Regions from separate parts of the Mesorhizobium sp. KR9-304 genome, predicted to be linked through region 1. Evidence: predicted binding sites of a transcription regulator. Region 1 holds the regulator's gene; the other holds the start of a gene.
The links. Region 1 encodes PhoB, which activates phosphate uptake and scavenging genes when phosphate is short. Its sites were predicted from a motif close to TGTCATNNANCTGTCAT; they were not measured.

Region 2: ABLE71_RS08790 (DUF2794 domain-containing protein) is a predicted target of PhoB. The motif match lies at 4,995-5,011, and genes of this name have one in related genera.

What each region holds. Positions count from the first base shown of each region.
Region 1 is NZ_JBDZDN010000001.1:2,119,762-2,127,551, forward strand. It holds gene ABLE71_RS10230 (substrate-binding domain-containing protein) at 1-337, shown strand, start outside; gene pstC (phosphate ABC transporter permease subunit PstC) at 451-1,839, shown strand; gene pstA (phosphate ABC transporter permease PstA) at 1,832-3,439, shown strand; gene pstB (phosphate ABC transporter ATP-binding protein PstB) at 3,453-4,268, shown strand; gene phoU (phosphate signaling complex protein PhoU) at 4,309-5,016, shown strand; gene phoB (phosphate regulon transcriptional regulator PhoB) at 5,047-5,736, shown strand; gene ABLE71_RS10260 (vanadium-dependent haloperoxidase) at 5,842-7,161, shown strand; gene ABLE71_RS10265 (CRTAC1 family protein) at 7,164-7,790, shown strand, end outside.
Region 2 is NZ_JBDZDN010000001.1:1,831,165-1,838,954, reverse strand. It holds partial or broken gene ccmA (heme ABC exporter ATP-binding protein CcmA) at 107-706, opposite strand; gene acnA (aconitate hydratase AcnA) at 1,005-3,698, shown strand; gene ABLE71_RS08795 (thioredoxin family protein) at 3,883-4,614, shown strand; gene ABLE71_RS08790 (DUF2794 domain-containing protein) at 5,027-5,410, shown strand; gene ABLE71_RS08785 (N-acetyltransferase family protein) at 5,473-6,054, opposite strand; gene ABLE71_RS08780 (Bax inhibitor-1/YccA family protein) at 6,162-6,944, opposite strand; gene ABLE71_RS08775 (ABC transporter permease) at 7,163-7,790, opposite strand, start outside.

The DNA.
Region 1 (7,790 bases):
GCTCGAAGCCAACGCCAACGCGTTCGGTATCTTCGGCTTCTCCTTCCTCGACCAGAACGCCGACAAGCTGCAGGGCCACAAGGTGGACGGCGTCGAGCCGACCTTCGAGAACATCGCGTCGGGCGACTACGGCGTTTCGCGCTCGCTCTTCATCTACGCCAAGAAAGAACATGTCGGCGTCATTCCCGGCATTGCCGAGTTCATTGCCGAGTACACCTCTGAAGGCGCTTGGGGTCCTGACGGCTACCTGGCCGACAAGGGCCTGATCCCGCTGCCGGACGCGGAGCGCGCCAGCGTTGCCGAGAACGCCAAGGCGCTCAAGGGCATGGGTTCCTGACAATACAGGAATTCGGGCTTGTTTGCCCGGCTTGAATACGCGGCAGGGGTTCGGGACGGGTTCCCGAACCCTCGCTGTCCTGACATGGTTCCGGGCTCGGGGGCGCTCCTTTCATGATCGGCTATTTGGTCCTTGCTCTCTTCGCGCTCTTTGCCGTCACCTATTTCATGGGTCGCAGGCGCGCGCTTACGAGCGTTTCCGGCGAAATCTCAAAGCTTCATTCGCTTCCGAGCCATCACGGCATGTTCCTGGGACTGGCCGCGGCGGGGCCTGCCCTGATCGCGGTGGCGATCTGGTCGATCGCGACGCCCGGCATCGAATCCTCGATCATCAAGAGCCGATTCGCCGCGGAGCTTGCTGGCCTGGGCATTCCGCAGGTCGAAGCATTCGTCCGCGACGCGAGGGCAATCGCTTTCGGCGGCCTGGTCGGATTTACCGACGCCACCAAGGAAGCGGCGGCGATTGCCTATCGTTCGATCCACCAGACCAGCATTGCGATCATCTTGGCGCTTTCGGCCGTGCTCGCTGCTGCAGGGTTCTACTTGGCCTATTCGCGCATCGCTCCGGCCTACCGGGCGCGGCATGTCGTGGAGCGGGTTCTGAAGATATTCCTGATCCTGTGCTCGGTGGTGGCGATCTTGACGACGGTCGGCATTGTGTTGTCGCTGATCTTCGAATCGCTCCGTTTCTTCCAGCAGGTTCCCTTCTACAAATTCCTGTTCGGACTGCATTGGTCGCCGCAGAGCGCCTTTACCGGTGCCGGCACCGAAGCCGGCGCTGTGGACCCGAATATCTTTGGCGCCGTGCCGCTGTTTGTGGGCACGCTGCTCATTACGCTCATCGCCATGCTGGTCGCGGCGCCCATCGGGCTGATGTCGGCCATCTACCTCTCCGACTATGCTTCGCGATCCGTCCGCGCTGTGGCCAAACCGGTTCTGGAGATACTGGCGGGCATTCCAACCGTCGTCTACGGCTTCTTCGCGGCTTTGACCGTCGCACCGTTCTTCCGCGGCCTCGGCGAAAGCGTCGGCCTGGGCGTCGCCTCGGAATCGGCGCTCGCCGCGGGCGTCGTCATGGGCATCATGATCATCCCGTTCGTCTCATCCCTTTCGGACGACGTGATCAACGCGGTCCCGCAATCATTGCGCGACGGCTCGGCGGGGCTTGGCGCAACCAAGTCCGAGACCATCCGCAAGGTCGTGCTTCCGGCGGCGCTTCCGGGAATCGTCTCTGCCATGCTCCTGGCGGTCAGCCGCGCCATCGGAGAAACCATGATCGTCGTGATGGCTGCCGGCCTTGCGGCGAATCTGACGCTGAATCCGCTCGAAGCGGTAACCACCGTCACCGTGCAGATCGTTACGCTGCTCGTCGGCGACCAGGAATTCGACAGCGCCAAGACACTCGCTGCCTTCGCGCTCGGCCTTGTGCTGTTCTGCATCACGCTTGCCCTCAACATCATCGCATTGCGAGTCGTCCAGAAATACCGGGAACAGTATGACTGACATCACATCTCCAATCGGCGTGGGGCCGCGCGTATCCGGTCTGCATACGGGTGACGCCGCAAAGGCCAGGCTCAGGGGGCGGTATGCCGCCGAAACGCGCTTCAAGTGGATAGGCGCAGGCGCCGTGGCGCTCTCGGCGCTGTTCCTTGTTCTTCTGCTCTCGACCATCGTCACCGAGGCGCTGCCGGCCTTCAGGATGAACTACCTGACGCTGCCGATCGACCTCTCGGCGGCCAAGGTCGATCCGGCGAATCCCGGTGCGGCCAACTATGCGACAATTGCGCAAGACGCCCTGTCGGCAAAATTCCCCGGCGTCGAGAGCCGCCAGGACCGCAGGCTGTTGCGGGGGCTGCTTTCATCGGGTTCAGGCGACATCCTGCGACGGGACATCGCCGACGATCCGTCGTTGCTCGGCAAGACCGTCGACTACTCGTTTCCGCTCGACGACTTCGCCGACCTCTACTTCAAGGGGTTAATTGCCGACAAGGGTTCGGACACGGCGATCGCCACGACCGTTGCGCCCTCGGGCACCACTGGCGACATTGAAGTAACGTTCGGCGACGACAGCATAGCCAGCCTTGCCCGCGGCTACGGTGCGATCGAGGAAAACGGCGTTTTACGCCTGACCAGCGGAGCGGCCTCGCTGTTCGTTGCGCTCGACGGCGGCATGGTCAAACTCACGGAGATTTCGACCGCCGGCGGCGCGACAGTCGCTAAGGGCACCGTTCTCAAGCCGCTGGACAGCAATGCCGCCGCGGCGGCCGGCGCCGCCATGCTGCGCGTCATCAATACGCCCGAGAGCTCGCGCAAGATTTCCGACAAGGAGATCGTCTGGCTCGACGAGTTGAAGGCGCAGAACCTGATCCAGACCCGGTTCAATACGATCTTCTTCTTCACTGGGGCCAGCCGCGAGCCGGAACTGGCCGGCATCTGGGGGGCCGTCGTCGGCTCGTTCCTGACAATGATAGTGACACTCGCCATCGCATTTCCGATCGGCGTCTCGGCGGCGCTCTATCTCGAAGAATTTGCCACGAAGAACCGCTGGACCACGATCATCGAGGTCAACATCAACAATCTCGCGGCGGTGCCTTCGATAGTCTACGGCTTGCTTGGCCTCGCGGTTTTCCTGAATTTCTTCGGCCTGCCACGTTCGGCGCCGGTCGTCGGCGGCATGGTGCTCGCGCTGATGACCCTGCCGATTATCATTATCGCCTCACGCGCCTCGCTGCGCGCGGTGCCGCCATCGATCCGCGAAGCCGCGCTTGGCATTGGCGCCTCCAAGGTGCAGATGGTCTTTCATCACGTCCTGCCGCTGGCGATGCCAGGTATAATGACGGGCACCATCCTCGGCATGGCGCATGCGCTTGGCGAGACGGCGCCTCTTTTGATGATCGGCATGGTCGCCTTCATCGTCGACATTCCGGGCGGCTTCACCGATCCGGCGACGATTCTCCCAGTCCAGATATTCATGTGGGCTGACTTCCCCGAAGCAGGCTTCCAGCAGAAAACCTCTGCCGCGATCCTAATCCTGCTGGCATTTCTGGTAATCATGAACGCGATTGCGGTGATCCTGCGCAAGCGTTTCGAGCGGCGCTGGTAGCGGAGTTGAGGATATGAACATCATGACTGAAGCGGCCGTGGAGCAGAAAATCATGACTGGTTTGGACGGGCCGGTCTTCAAGATGAAGGGCGACAAGGTCTCGGTCTACTACGGTGAGAAGCGTGCGCTGTTCGACGTCGATCTCAACATCCGCGAAAAGCAGGTGACAGCATTGATCGGCCCCTCGGGCTGCGGCAAGTCGACCTTCCTTCGCTGCCTCAACCGCATGAACGATACGATCAGCATAGCCAGGGTGACCGGCAGAATCACGCTTGACAACGAAGACATCTACGACAAGTCGATCGACGTCGTGGAGCTCAGGGCCCGCGTCGGCATGGTGTTCCAGAAGCCGAACCCGTTCCCGAAGTCGATCTACGAGAACATCGCCTACGGCCCGCGCATCCATGGCTTGACCAAAAGCCGGGCGGATCTCGACGAGGTCGTCGAGAGGAGCCTGAAGAAGGCGGCGCTCTGGAACGAGGTCAAGGACCGTCTCACGGAATCCGGCACCGGCCTGTCGGGCGGTCAGCAGCAGCGCCTCTGCATCGCGCGTGCCATCGCCGTCTCCCCGGAGGTGATCCTCATGGACGAGCCCTGCTCGGCGCTCGATCCGATCGCCACCGCCAAGGTCGAGGAGTTGATCGACGAACTGCGCTCAAACTACACGATCGTCATCGTCACCCACTCGATGCAGCAGGCGGCACGCGTCTCGCAGCGCACTGCGATGTTCCATCTCGGCTACCTCGTCGAGGAGGGCGCTACCGACAAGATGTTCACCAACCCCGACGACAAGCGTACCCAGGACTACATCACCGGCCGCTTCGGCTGATTGACTGTTCCTGTTGCGACAGATCACGAGGACCTAGATCATGGGCGAACATACGGTCACCTCGTTTGACGAGGACCTCGACCACATCCAGCGGCTCATCCGCGACATGAGCGATCTCGCAGGCTCGATGGTCGGCTCTTCGATCCGTGCGCTGCTTGCATCCGACAATGCGCTTGCGCAGCGGGTCGTTTCCGACGACGTGATCATGGACGCGCGGCAGCGCGAGATCGACGACCGTGCGATCACCCTGATCGCCAAGCGCCAGCCCATGGCACAGGATCTGCGCGCGGTGGTCGGTGCGATCCGCATGGCCGGCGATCTCGAGCGAATAGGCGATCTAGCGAAGAATATCGCCAAGCGCGCCGGCGCGGTCGGGCAAGGTGCTGCGCCACGCGGCCTCTCGCACGGCATCGAGGCCATGGCGGAGCTGGTGCTCGGACAGGTGCAAGGTGTCGTCGGCCTCTACGTTGCGCGCGACGCCGACGGGCTGCGCACCCTGCGCATGGACGACGAGAAGATCGACGTCAAATACACGGCGGTGTTCCGCGAGCTTCTTACCTACATGATGGAAGATCCGCGCAACATCACGGCCTGCACGCATCTGCTGTTCTGCGCGAAGAATCTCGAGCGCATCGGCGATCACGTGACCAACATCGCGGAAAACGCCTATTATGTGGTAACCGGCGAGCAACTGCCGGCGAACCGTCCCAAGCTCGACGAGACCGCGCTGGCGGTTCTGGCCGAGTAGGATCAGGACACACCCAAGGGACACCCGAAGATGATCGCGCCGAAGATCATGGTGGTGGAAGACGAGGAGCCGCTAGGCGTGCTCCTGCGCTACAATCTCGAGGCCGAGGGCTACCAGGTCGAGATCGTGACGCGCGGCGACGAGGCGGAAATCCGGCTGCAGGAGCATGCGCCCGACCTGCTTGTGCTCGACTGGATGATCCCGGCGATCTCGGGCATCGAGCTCTGCCGGCGGCTCAGGATGCGGCCCGAGACGCAGCGCCTGCCCATCATCATGTTGACGGCGCGTGGCGAGGAGAGCGACCGCGTGCGCGGGCTTTCCACCGGCGCCGACGACTATCTCGTAAAACCATTCTCGACGCCGGAATTCATGGCGCGGGTGCGGGCGTTGCTCAGGCGCGCCAGGCCCGAGGTGCTGTCCTCGGTGCTCAAGGTCGGCGACATCATGCTCGACCGCGAGGCGCACCGGGTCTACCGCAAGAAGAACGAGATCAAGCTCGGGCCGACGGAATTCCGCCTGCTCGAGTTCATGATGCGGCACCCCGGCCGCGTCTTCTCACGCAGCCAGTTGCTCGACAATGTCTGGGGCGAGACGATCTATATCGACGAGCGCACCGTCGACGTGCATGTCGGCCGCCTGCGCAAGGCAGTCAACAATGGACGCATGCCTGATGTCATACGCACGATACGCGGCGCCGGCTACGCAATCCGCGAAGACTGAACTTCCGAAAATCTGACCGCCGCAAGCGACTCTTGCCGAGCCGACGTGTCCGGTGCATATTATTCCGGGCGCCGAAAAAAATAAAAAGCGCTTTTGGGAGGGGTCATGCGTTTACTGGGCCGCGTGCTTGCGGCGTGTGCTGTCATTGCGCTGGCGTGGTGCGCGACGCTGCCGGCCAAAGCGGCCGATCGCCCGACGCCGCAGGAAATGCTGCGCGACTGGTATTACCTGATGAACGAACTGGTTCGGCACACGGCGACTTATTCGCCACCGGTAGCAAGTCGCTCATTCGGCTATCTGGGTGTTACCGCGTTCGAGGCAGCCGTGGGAGGCTCGGACAGACTGGTGTCACTGGCGGGCCAGTTGCCTGGGCTGGATGCGGTGCCGGCGCGCGATGTCGCCGCCGTCTACGATGAGACGATCGTCATAAATGCCGCGATGTCGGATGCGATCGTCTACTATTTTGGCAATACCGGTCCGACGGGGCTGCGCGCTATCAAGGCCGCGCAGACGAAATGGCGCGGACGGGCCATTTCTGGCGTCTCCGAGGACGTCGTGGTGCGCAGCGAGACATTCGGCAAGGCCATGGCCTCCAGTATCCACGAATGGTCGCTGACCGATGGCGGCGCGGTCATCGACAATATGGGATTCCCTGAAGATTGGGATTTACCCAAGGGGGAAGGCAAGTGGGTGCCGACCAGCCCGATCCGCCAGCAGCAGCTGCCGCTGCTGCCCGAATGGGGAAATAACCGTACTTTTGCCGTGCCTTCTGGCGCTACCTGCAAGCTACCGGGCAACCCGCCCTTCAGTTTCGAACCGGACACCCAATTCTACAGGGAGGCCAACGAGGTCTATGAGACCGTCAAGAATGCGACGCCCGAGCAGGCAACCATCGCACGCTTCTGGTCCGACGATCCGATGCTGTCTATGACGCCCCCGGGCCACTGGGTATCGATTGCCCTCCAGGTCGCCGAACGCGCCAACCTGTCGCTGGAAGACAATGTCGACCTGCTCGCGCGCATGGGCGTGGCCATGTCGGATGCCTTTGTCGGCTGCTGGCGCGAGAAATACGCCTACAACCTCATTCGCCCTATCACCTATATCAAGAAGGCCATCGACCCCAAGTGGGAGCCTATTCTGAATACGCCGCCCTTCCCGGAGTACCCCAGCGGACACAGCACGGTGTCCGGCGCCATGGACGCAGTACTGACGGGGTTCTTTGGTGACGACTATGCCTTCGAAGATAAGACAGGCTCGCCCGACGGACGCAAACCGCGCAACTACAAGAGTTTCCATGAGGCCGCCGAAGAGGCCGGCATCTCCCGGCTTTATGGCGGCATCCATTTCCGCTCCGCCATAGTCGATGGGCTCGCGCAGGGGCGGTGCATCGGCGAATACACGAACGCGCTCAAGACGAGGAAATAACCATGCGCCTCGCGTCTTTTGGACTCGCTGCAGCGCTGGGGTGCGCCGGGGTAACCACCGCGTTTTCCGTGGAGAATTCGCCTGATATCCCGAGCTTCGTCGAGGAGACCGCAAGCGCCGGAATCGACAGCGTCTATAAGGGTGAGTGGGAGTACATGGTCGGCGGCGGCGCGGCGTCCTTCGACTGCAACGACGACGGATATCCGGAGATTTTGCTGGCCGGCGGCGAGCAGCCCGCGAAGTTCTATCGCAATGCAAGCAGCCAAGGCGGCGCGCTGAAGTTCACGGCCGAGCAGAGCGGTCTTGAGTTGGACAAAGTCACCGGCGCCTATCCCCTCGACGTCGACGGTAATGGCGTCAGGGATGTTGTGCTGCTGCGTGTCGGCGAGAACGTCGTGATGCGTGGCCTAGGCGGCTGCAGGTTCGAGCGCGCCAACGAGGAGTGGGGCTTCACCGGTGGCGATTCATGGTGGACCTCGCTTGCGGCGACCTGGGAAAAGGGCGCCGACTGGCCGACGATCGCGGTCGGCAGCTACATCGACCGCCACGAAGAGATTTCTCCCTGGGGATCGTGCACCGACAACTTTCTGCTGCGCCCTGCGGCCGGCGAGCGCAAGTTCGGCGCGCCG
Region 2 (7,790 bases), 290 kb from region 1:
AGCCGGGTGGGGGTGGAGACGAAGCACTCGATTCTGGACCGCCCCCACCCCGCCCCGCTTCGCGGGTCGACCCTCCCCGCGAGGTGGAGGGTAAGTCGGCGCCAACCTCGCCCATCCTCAGCTCTCTTGCCCCTTCGACCCCGAGCGGCAGGTGCGTGGCGGCGACGATCATCCCCCCGCCGGCAAGATGCGCCGCCATCAGTGCGGAAAACTGCCGCTCCGACTGCGCATCCAGCCCTGCCGTCGGTTCGTCGAGCAGCCAGAGCGGCCGCCGGCTGACCAGCAGCCTGGCGATCGTCGCCCGGCGGCGTTGGCCGGTGGAGAGGTAGCCGAAGGGAAGATGCCCGATCGCCCCGAGCCCGACGGTCTCCAGCGCGTTGCCCACTGAAACCGCCGCATCGCCGCGGAAATCGCGCCAGAAGGCGAGGTTCTCCGTCACGGTCAGCGCCGGCTTCATCGCGTTGAGATGGCCGAGATAGTGGGCAGCCGACGCGACCGTCGGGAACGCCTCGCCGCCGCCTTCCAGCCGCACGCTGCCGCCGGCCGCGGGCAGCAGCCCGACCATGACCCGGAGCAATGTCGATTTGCCTGATCCGTTCGGTCCGGTGACGATGAGAGCTTCGCCCTCGCCGAGCGACAGGCCGACGCCCGAAAAGACCGGCTGCCCGCCGCGCTCGCCGCTCAGATCCTCGGCGATCAGCCGCATCGTCTTCCCCGTTGCCAAGGCCCGTACCGCCCTTTGCAGGCCGCCCGCTGGTGCGGCGCAGCAAAAATGGCGATTCCGTGTCTAGAACTATTCCAGAAATTTCTCTATATGCGGGTCATCCGTGCCAGCGGTCGGCGCGGGAACCGAATTTTGCGCCGGACCAGCGCGCCCGCCGCCTTCAACGGCTCGGACGCTTGGGAGCGGACAGCGGAAATGGCCGTACCCGCACCTTTGCGCGTGATTGCATGCCATCGGAGTCCGTTCCCGTCAGGCCGAACAGACCAGGATGGGATCGCACGTGTCCAAATCGCTCGACAGCTTCAATTGCCGCCGCACCCTGAAAGTGGGGAGCACGGAGTACATCTACTACAGCCTCATCGAGGCCGAGAAGAACGGGCTGACCGGCATCAGCCAGTTGCCCTATTCGATGAAGGTGCTGCTCGAGAACCTGCTGCGCAACGAGGACGGGCGCTCGGTCACCAAGGAATCGATCCAGGCCGTCGCCGGCTGGCTGACCGACAAGGGCAAGGCCGGCGTCGAGATCGCCTATCGGCCCGCCCGCGTGCTGATGCAGGATTTTACCGGCGTGCCGGCGGTGGTCGACCTTGCCGCGATGCGCGACGCCATGGCCGCGCTCGGCGGCGACCCGCAGAAGATCAACCCGCTGGTGCCGGTCGATCTCGTCATCGACCATTCGGTCATCGTCGACGAATTCGGCACGCCGATGGCCTTCGCCCGCAACGTCGAGCTGGAATACGAGCGCAACCAGGAGCGCTACAACTTCCTGAAATGGGGCCAGCAGGCGTTCCGCAATTTCCGCGTCGTGCCCCCCGGCACCGGCATCTGCCACCAGGTCAACCTCGAATATCTCGCCCAGACGGTGTGGACGACGACCGGCCAGGACGGCGACATTATCGCCTACCCGGATACCTGCGTCGGCACCGATTCGCACACCACCATGGTCAACGGGCTTGGCGTGCTCGGCTGGGGCGTCGGCGGCATCGAGGCTGAAGCCGCCATGCTCGGCCAGCCGGTCTCCATGCTGCTTCCCGAGGTCATCGGCTTCCGCCTCACAGGCAAGCTGAAGGAAGGCGTCACCGCCACCGACCTCGTGCTCACCGTCACCCAGATGCTGCGCAAGAAGGGCGTGGTCGGCAAGTTCGTGGAGTTCTTCGGCTCCGGCCTCTCCAACATGACGCTCGCGGACCGCGCCACCATCGGCAACATGGCGCCGGAATACGGCGCCACCTGCGGCTTCTTCCCGGTCGATTCCGAGACCATCCGCTATCTGACCATGTCCGGCCGCGCCGAGAACCGCATCGCGCTGGTGGAAGCCTATTCGAAGGCGCAGGGCATGTGGCGCGACACGGATTCCGCCGATCCTGTCTTCACCGACCAGCTCGACCTCGACCTCTCGACCGTCGTGCCGTCCATGGCCGGGCCCAAGCGCCCCGAGGGCCGCGTGCCTCTCGAAGGCATCGCCGAGGGTTTCGCCAAGGCGATGGAAATCGAATACAAGAAGACCGCCGACATCGCCGCGCGTTATGCCGTGCCGGGCGCCGGATACGATATCGGTCATGGCGACGTGGTCATCGCCGCCATCACCTCCTGCACCAACACGTCGAACCCCTCGGTGCTGATGGGCGCCGGCCTTCTGGCGCGCAACGCCAACCGCCGCGGCCTCAAGCAGAAGCCGTGGGTCAAGACCTCGCTGGCGCCGGGCAGCCAGGTCGTCGCCGAATATCTCGAGAAGTCCGGCCTGCAGAAGGAGCTTGACCAGATCGGCTTCAACCTCGTCGGTTTCGGCTGCACCACCTGCATCGGCAATTCCGGCCCGCTGCCGGGGCCGATCTCCAAGACCATCAATGACAAGGGCCTGATCGCCGCCGCTGTCTTGTCCGGCAACCGCAACTTCGAGGGCCGCGTCTCGCCCGACGTGCAGGCGAACTACCTCGCCTCCCCGCCGCTGGTCGTGGCCTATGCGCTCGCCGGCACGGTGACCAAGGATCTCACCACCGAGCCGCTCGGCGAAGACCGCGACGGCAAGCCGGTCTACCTCAGGGATGTCTGGCCCTCGACGCAGGAAATCGACGAGTTCGTCGCCGAGAACGTCACCCGCGAGCTGTTCGCCCGCAAATATGCCGATGTCTTCAAGGGCGACGACTACTGGAAGGCGGTACAGGCGCCCGAAGGCCAGACCTATTCCTGGGACGATAACTCTACCTATGTTCAGAACCCGCCCTATTTCGTCGGCATGGGCCACAAGCCCGGCGGCATCGGCAGCATCGAGGGCGCGCGCATTCTCGGCCTGTTCGGCGACAAGATCACCACCGACCACATCTCGCCGGCCGGCTCGATCAAGGCCGCCTCGCCCGCCGGCAAGTACCTTACAGACCACGGCGTCGGCGTCGCCGACTTCAACCAGTACGGCACGCGCCGCGGCAACCACGAGGTGATGATGCGCGGCACCTTCGCCAACATCCGCATCCGCAACCACATGCTGGGCGAGAACGGCAAGGAGGGCGGCTTCACGATCCACTATCCGTCGAAGGAGGAGGTCTCGATCTACGACGCGGCCATGCTCTACAAGCAGGAGGGCGTGCCGCTGGTGATCTTCGCCGGCGTCGAATACGGCAACGGCTCGTCGCGCGACTGGGCCGCCAAAGGCACCAACCTGCTCGGCGTGCGCGCCGTAATCGCCCAGTCCTTCGAGCGCATCCACCGCTCCAACCTGGTCGGCATGGGCGTCATCCCCTTCGGCTTCGAGGAGGGGACCTCATGGGCCTCGCTGGGGCTCAAGGGCGACGAGACCGTCACCATAGACGGGCTGCAGCAGATCCGCCCGCGCCAGAAGATGACGGCCAGGATCACCTATGGCGACGGCACCGTGAAGAACGTGCCGATCCTCTGCCGCATCGACACGGTCGACGAGCTCGAATACTTCAAGAACGGCGGCATCCTGCAATACGTGCTGCGCGACCTGGCCGCCTGAACCGGCGATCGAACGACCCCCTCGGGCTGCGCCGGTTGAGGGGGTCGGCTGAGCTCGGCCATCCCGTTTCACCGCAACGTGACTTCCTCTTGTTGAGGCGGTCTGGCAAGCATTCCGGCGAACGATAAGAGCCGGTCCTGCCGGCGGAACCGGGATGCGCATGAACAGACGGCTCCTGTTGAGGATGGCGGCGGCGGCGGCGCTGATTTGCGCCGTGCCCTCCTTTGCCGGCGACATTCTGAAGCCCAGGGCCGTTGTCGAACTCTTCACCAGCCAGGGCTGCAATTCCTGTCCGCCCGCCGACGCGGTGCTGACCGAACTCGCCGAGAGAGGCGACGTGGTGGCGCTCGGCTACCATGTCGACTACTGGGACTATCTCGGCTGGAAGGACACTCTGGCGACGCCGGAAAACACCGAGCGCCAGCATCGGTACGGCAAGGCGTTCGGCAAGCGCACGGTCTACACGCCGCAGGCCGTCATCAACGGGCGCGCCCATGTCAACGGCGCCAAGGGCGACGCGGTCTCCTGGGCGATCACCGAGATGGAGAACAAGGGCGACGGGCTGTCGGTCGACATCGGCGTCACCCGCGCCGGCGAAAGCGTCGTGATCGATGCGGCGGCGGCGCCCGGAGAGAAGGGCGACGCCCACCTCGTGCTGGTGCATTTCGATCCGATGCGGCCCGTCGCCATCGAGCGCGGCGAGAACAAAGGCAAGACCATCACCTACGCCAATCCCGTCACCAGCGTGCAGACCGCCGGAATGTGGCACGGCAAGGCGGCGCGCTTCGAATTGCCGCGCAGCGAGGTCAACAAGAAGGGCGGCTGCGCCATCCTTCTCCAGTCCGTGACCAGGGACGGGCTGCCCGGGCCGATCCTCGGCGCAGCCATTGTTCCTCCGGAAGCCGAGACGCCTTAGGGCTTGGCCCGGGCCAGCCGGAACGAAGAAAAACCGGCGCCAGCTTGCTTCCGGCACCGGTGATTCAGAATTCAGGATTTTGGGATCGTCGCACTCGGCTTCCTTGGGAAGGCCGAGGTTGGTTCGATCCGACGCAGACCCGTGGGCGGGGGGCTTGGGGTTTACGAGCCGGTGCCGGACCGAACCGTCTCAGGCAACACGGGTAAATTCGTCGGACATTGGGGCGTCAGCGCGGATAAAAAAAGGCAGCAATGTGGCGCAGCATCACCAATCGATACAGAATGTTTCAGGCTGTTACCGATTTGTGATTAATGTTGGAACGCTGCCCGGATCGCGTTTCCGGGGCTTGCAATTGCAGCATGAAAACGTCACGCTTCGACCGTCATGAAACCGTGATGAAAGGTCACCGACGATGGATCGGGCCAGCGGGACGGAGGGTGGGGACGATTCCTCAATATTGATTCCGTTGCACGAGGTCCGGCGCGAGCGGCTAGCTCTGCCGGTGACCTTCCAGCGACGCGAACTCGACCAGATTCTCCGGCTCTACGGGCGCATGGTCGCCGCCAACGAATGGCGCGACTACGCCATCGACCATCTCTCCGACCGCGCCGTCTTCTCCGTCTTCCGCCGCACCAGCGAGACGCCGCTCTTCCGCATCACGAAGAATCCGTCGCTCGCCCGGCGGCAAGGCACGTGGTCGGTCACATCAGCGACGGGCCTGATCCTCAAGCGCGGCCACGAACTTGCCCGGGTGCTTTCGGTCTTCGACAACAAGCTGAGACTGGTCGACGCCTGAGAGATCGTTCCGCTGAGAGGCGCGGCAGAGGCACCCCGGCAGGTCGTGAAGCCCGCGCGCCCTTAGCCGGCTTTCACGCTGCCAGCCCTGAATTTCCGTTCCGGCAGCGAGTCGGGATCCGGCGCCGTCGACGCGCCGCCGTTCATCGACAGCTGCATGAAGGTGGTGTCCAGCCAGCGCCCGTGCTTGTAGCCCGAGCCTTCCAGCCGGCCGCTGTGACGGAAACCCATGCGTTCGTGCAGCTTCACCGAGGCGCTGCCGGGATGGCCGTCGCCGATGACGGCGATCATCTGCCGGAAGCCGAGCTTTGCGGCTTCCGCGATCAGCCTTTCGAGCAGCAGCCGTCCCAGGCCGCGGCCCTTGGCGTGCGGCGCGACGTAGACCGAGTTCTCGACGATGAAGCGGTAAGCCGGGCGGGGCCGGAACGGACCCGCATAGGCGTAGCCGAGCACGGTTCCCGATTCTTCGGCGACGACGTAGGGAAAACCGCCAACAACGAGCGTCTCGAAGCGCGCGCCCATCTCCGCCCTCGTCGGCGGCTCGAGCTCGTAGCTCGCCGTGCCGTTCCTCACCGCGTCCGCGTAGATTTCAGTGATCGCGTCGAGATCGGCGGCTGCCGCCGGCCTTATGATTGATTCGTTCACGATGCTCGCCCGGCGTCTTTGTCCGGACGCATAAAATCGAGGGCGCCGCCAAAAGAAAAGGGCGGCCGCTTGGGCCGCCCTTCGGTGTTTGATGGTCCAGCCTGCGCTTATTCGCGGTTGCCGAGGAACGAGAGCAGGAAGGTGAACAGGTTGATGAAGTCGAGATAGAGCGTCAGCGCGCCCATGATGGCCTTGCGGCCGGCGACCAGAACCTCGTCGCCCTCGTAATACATCTCCTTGATCTTCTGTGTGTCGTAGGCGGTGAGGCCGGCGAAGACCAGCACGCCGATCGCCGAGATGGCGAACTGCAGCGCCGGCGACGCCAGGAAGATGTTCACCACCATGGCGATGATCAGGCCGATCACGCCCATGAACAGGAACGTGCCCATGCCGGTCATGTCGCGCTTGGTCGTGTAGCCCCACAGCGACAGCGCCCCGAAGGAGGCCGCCGTTATGAAGAAGGTCTGCACGATGCTCTGCGCCGTATAAACCAGGAAGATCGACGACAGCGACAGGCCCATCAGGCCGGCGAAGACCCAGAACGCGGTCTGCGCGCCGGAGAGGCTCATCGACTGGATGCGGGCGCTCAGGAAGAAGACCATGCCGAGCGGCGCCAGCATGACGACCCACTTGAGGGGCGAGCCGTAGAGCGCGGCGCCGAGGCCGGTCAGCATCTTGCCGTTGCCGAGCGTGGCGACGGCGGCCGCCGGATCGTTGGTCGTGGCCAGCATCATGGTGGCGAGTGCGGCCACGCCGGTGATGGCAAGGCCCAGCGCCATCAAATTGTAGACCTTGATCATATAGGCGCGCAGGCCCTCGTCGATTGACGTATCAGCGCGGCTGCCGGCATTCGGCACGGCTCGCGTCTGATAATTGCGGAGTTCAGCCATTGGATTCCTCATTGCTTCTGCCCCGTCCGGTGTCAGGCGGCTTTTCAAGCGCCCAGGCGCCGCTGGCGGGGTCCCAGCATGCCTGCGGAGAATATGATGCTTGTTGACGTCAAGAACAAGACCCGTAACGGACTGCAACGCTGCGTGAGCGGATGAACTTTTCGTCATCACATGCGCGTTACTGCAGCTACTGCTGGGCTGAGCCTGCGTCCGGCCCTTTACAGGTTGCGCAGTACCGGTGCGGCCTTGTGGCCAAGCACCCGCCAGGTTCCGGCAAGACCGAAACCGACCGTCAGCACCAGCGCCGCAATGACGGTCGCCACGGCGACCTCGGGCAGGAAGACGGAGGGCAGCTGCATCACCTGCGAAACCACATACCAGGCCGCCACGCCTCCGGCGAGGAGCGCGAAGACCGCCGTCGCCAGCCCGATCAGCGCATATTCGAGCGAGAAGGCGGCGATCAGAGTCCTGCGCGTCGCGCCGAGCGTCTTCAGCACGACGGCGTCGTGGATGCGGGCGTGGTTTCCCGCCGCCAGCGCGCCGGACAGCACCAGCACGGAGGCGATCAGCGCCACGCTCGCCGCAGCGCGGATCGCCGTGCCGAGCTGGCCGACGATGCGGTTTACTACGTCGAGCGCATCCTTGACGCGCACCGTGGTGACGGCCGGAAAGCTCCGCGTCACGGCGTTGAGCAGCCGTGCCTCCTCGGCGGTCGTGGCGTCGGGCGTGGTCAGGGTCGCCAGCCAGCTGTGCGGCGCCCCCGCGAAGGTGTTGGGCGAGAACACCATGACGAAGTTGATGCCCATCGACTCCCACTCGACCTTGCGCAGGCTGGATATCCGGGCC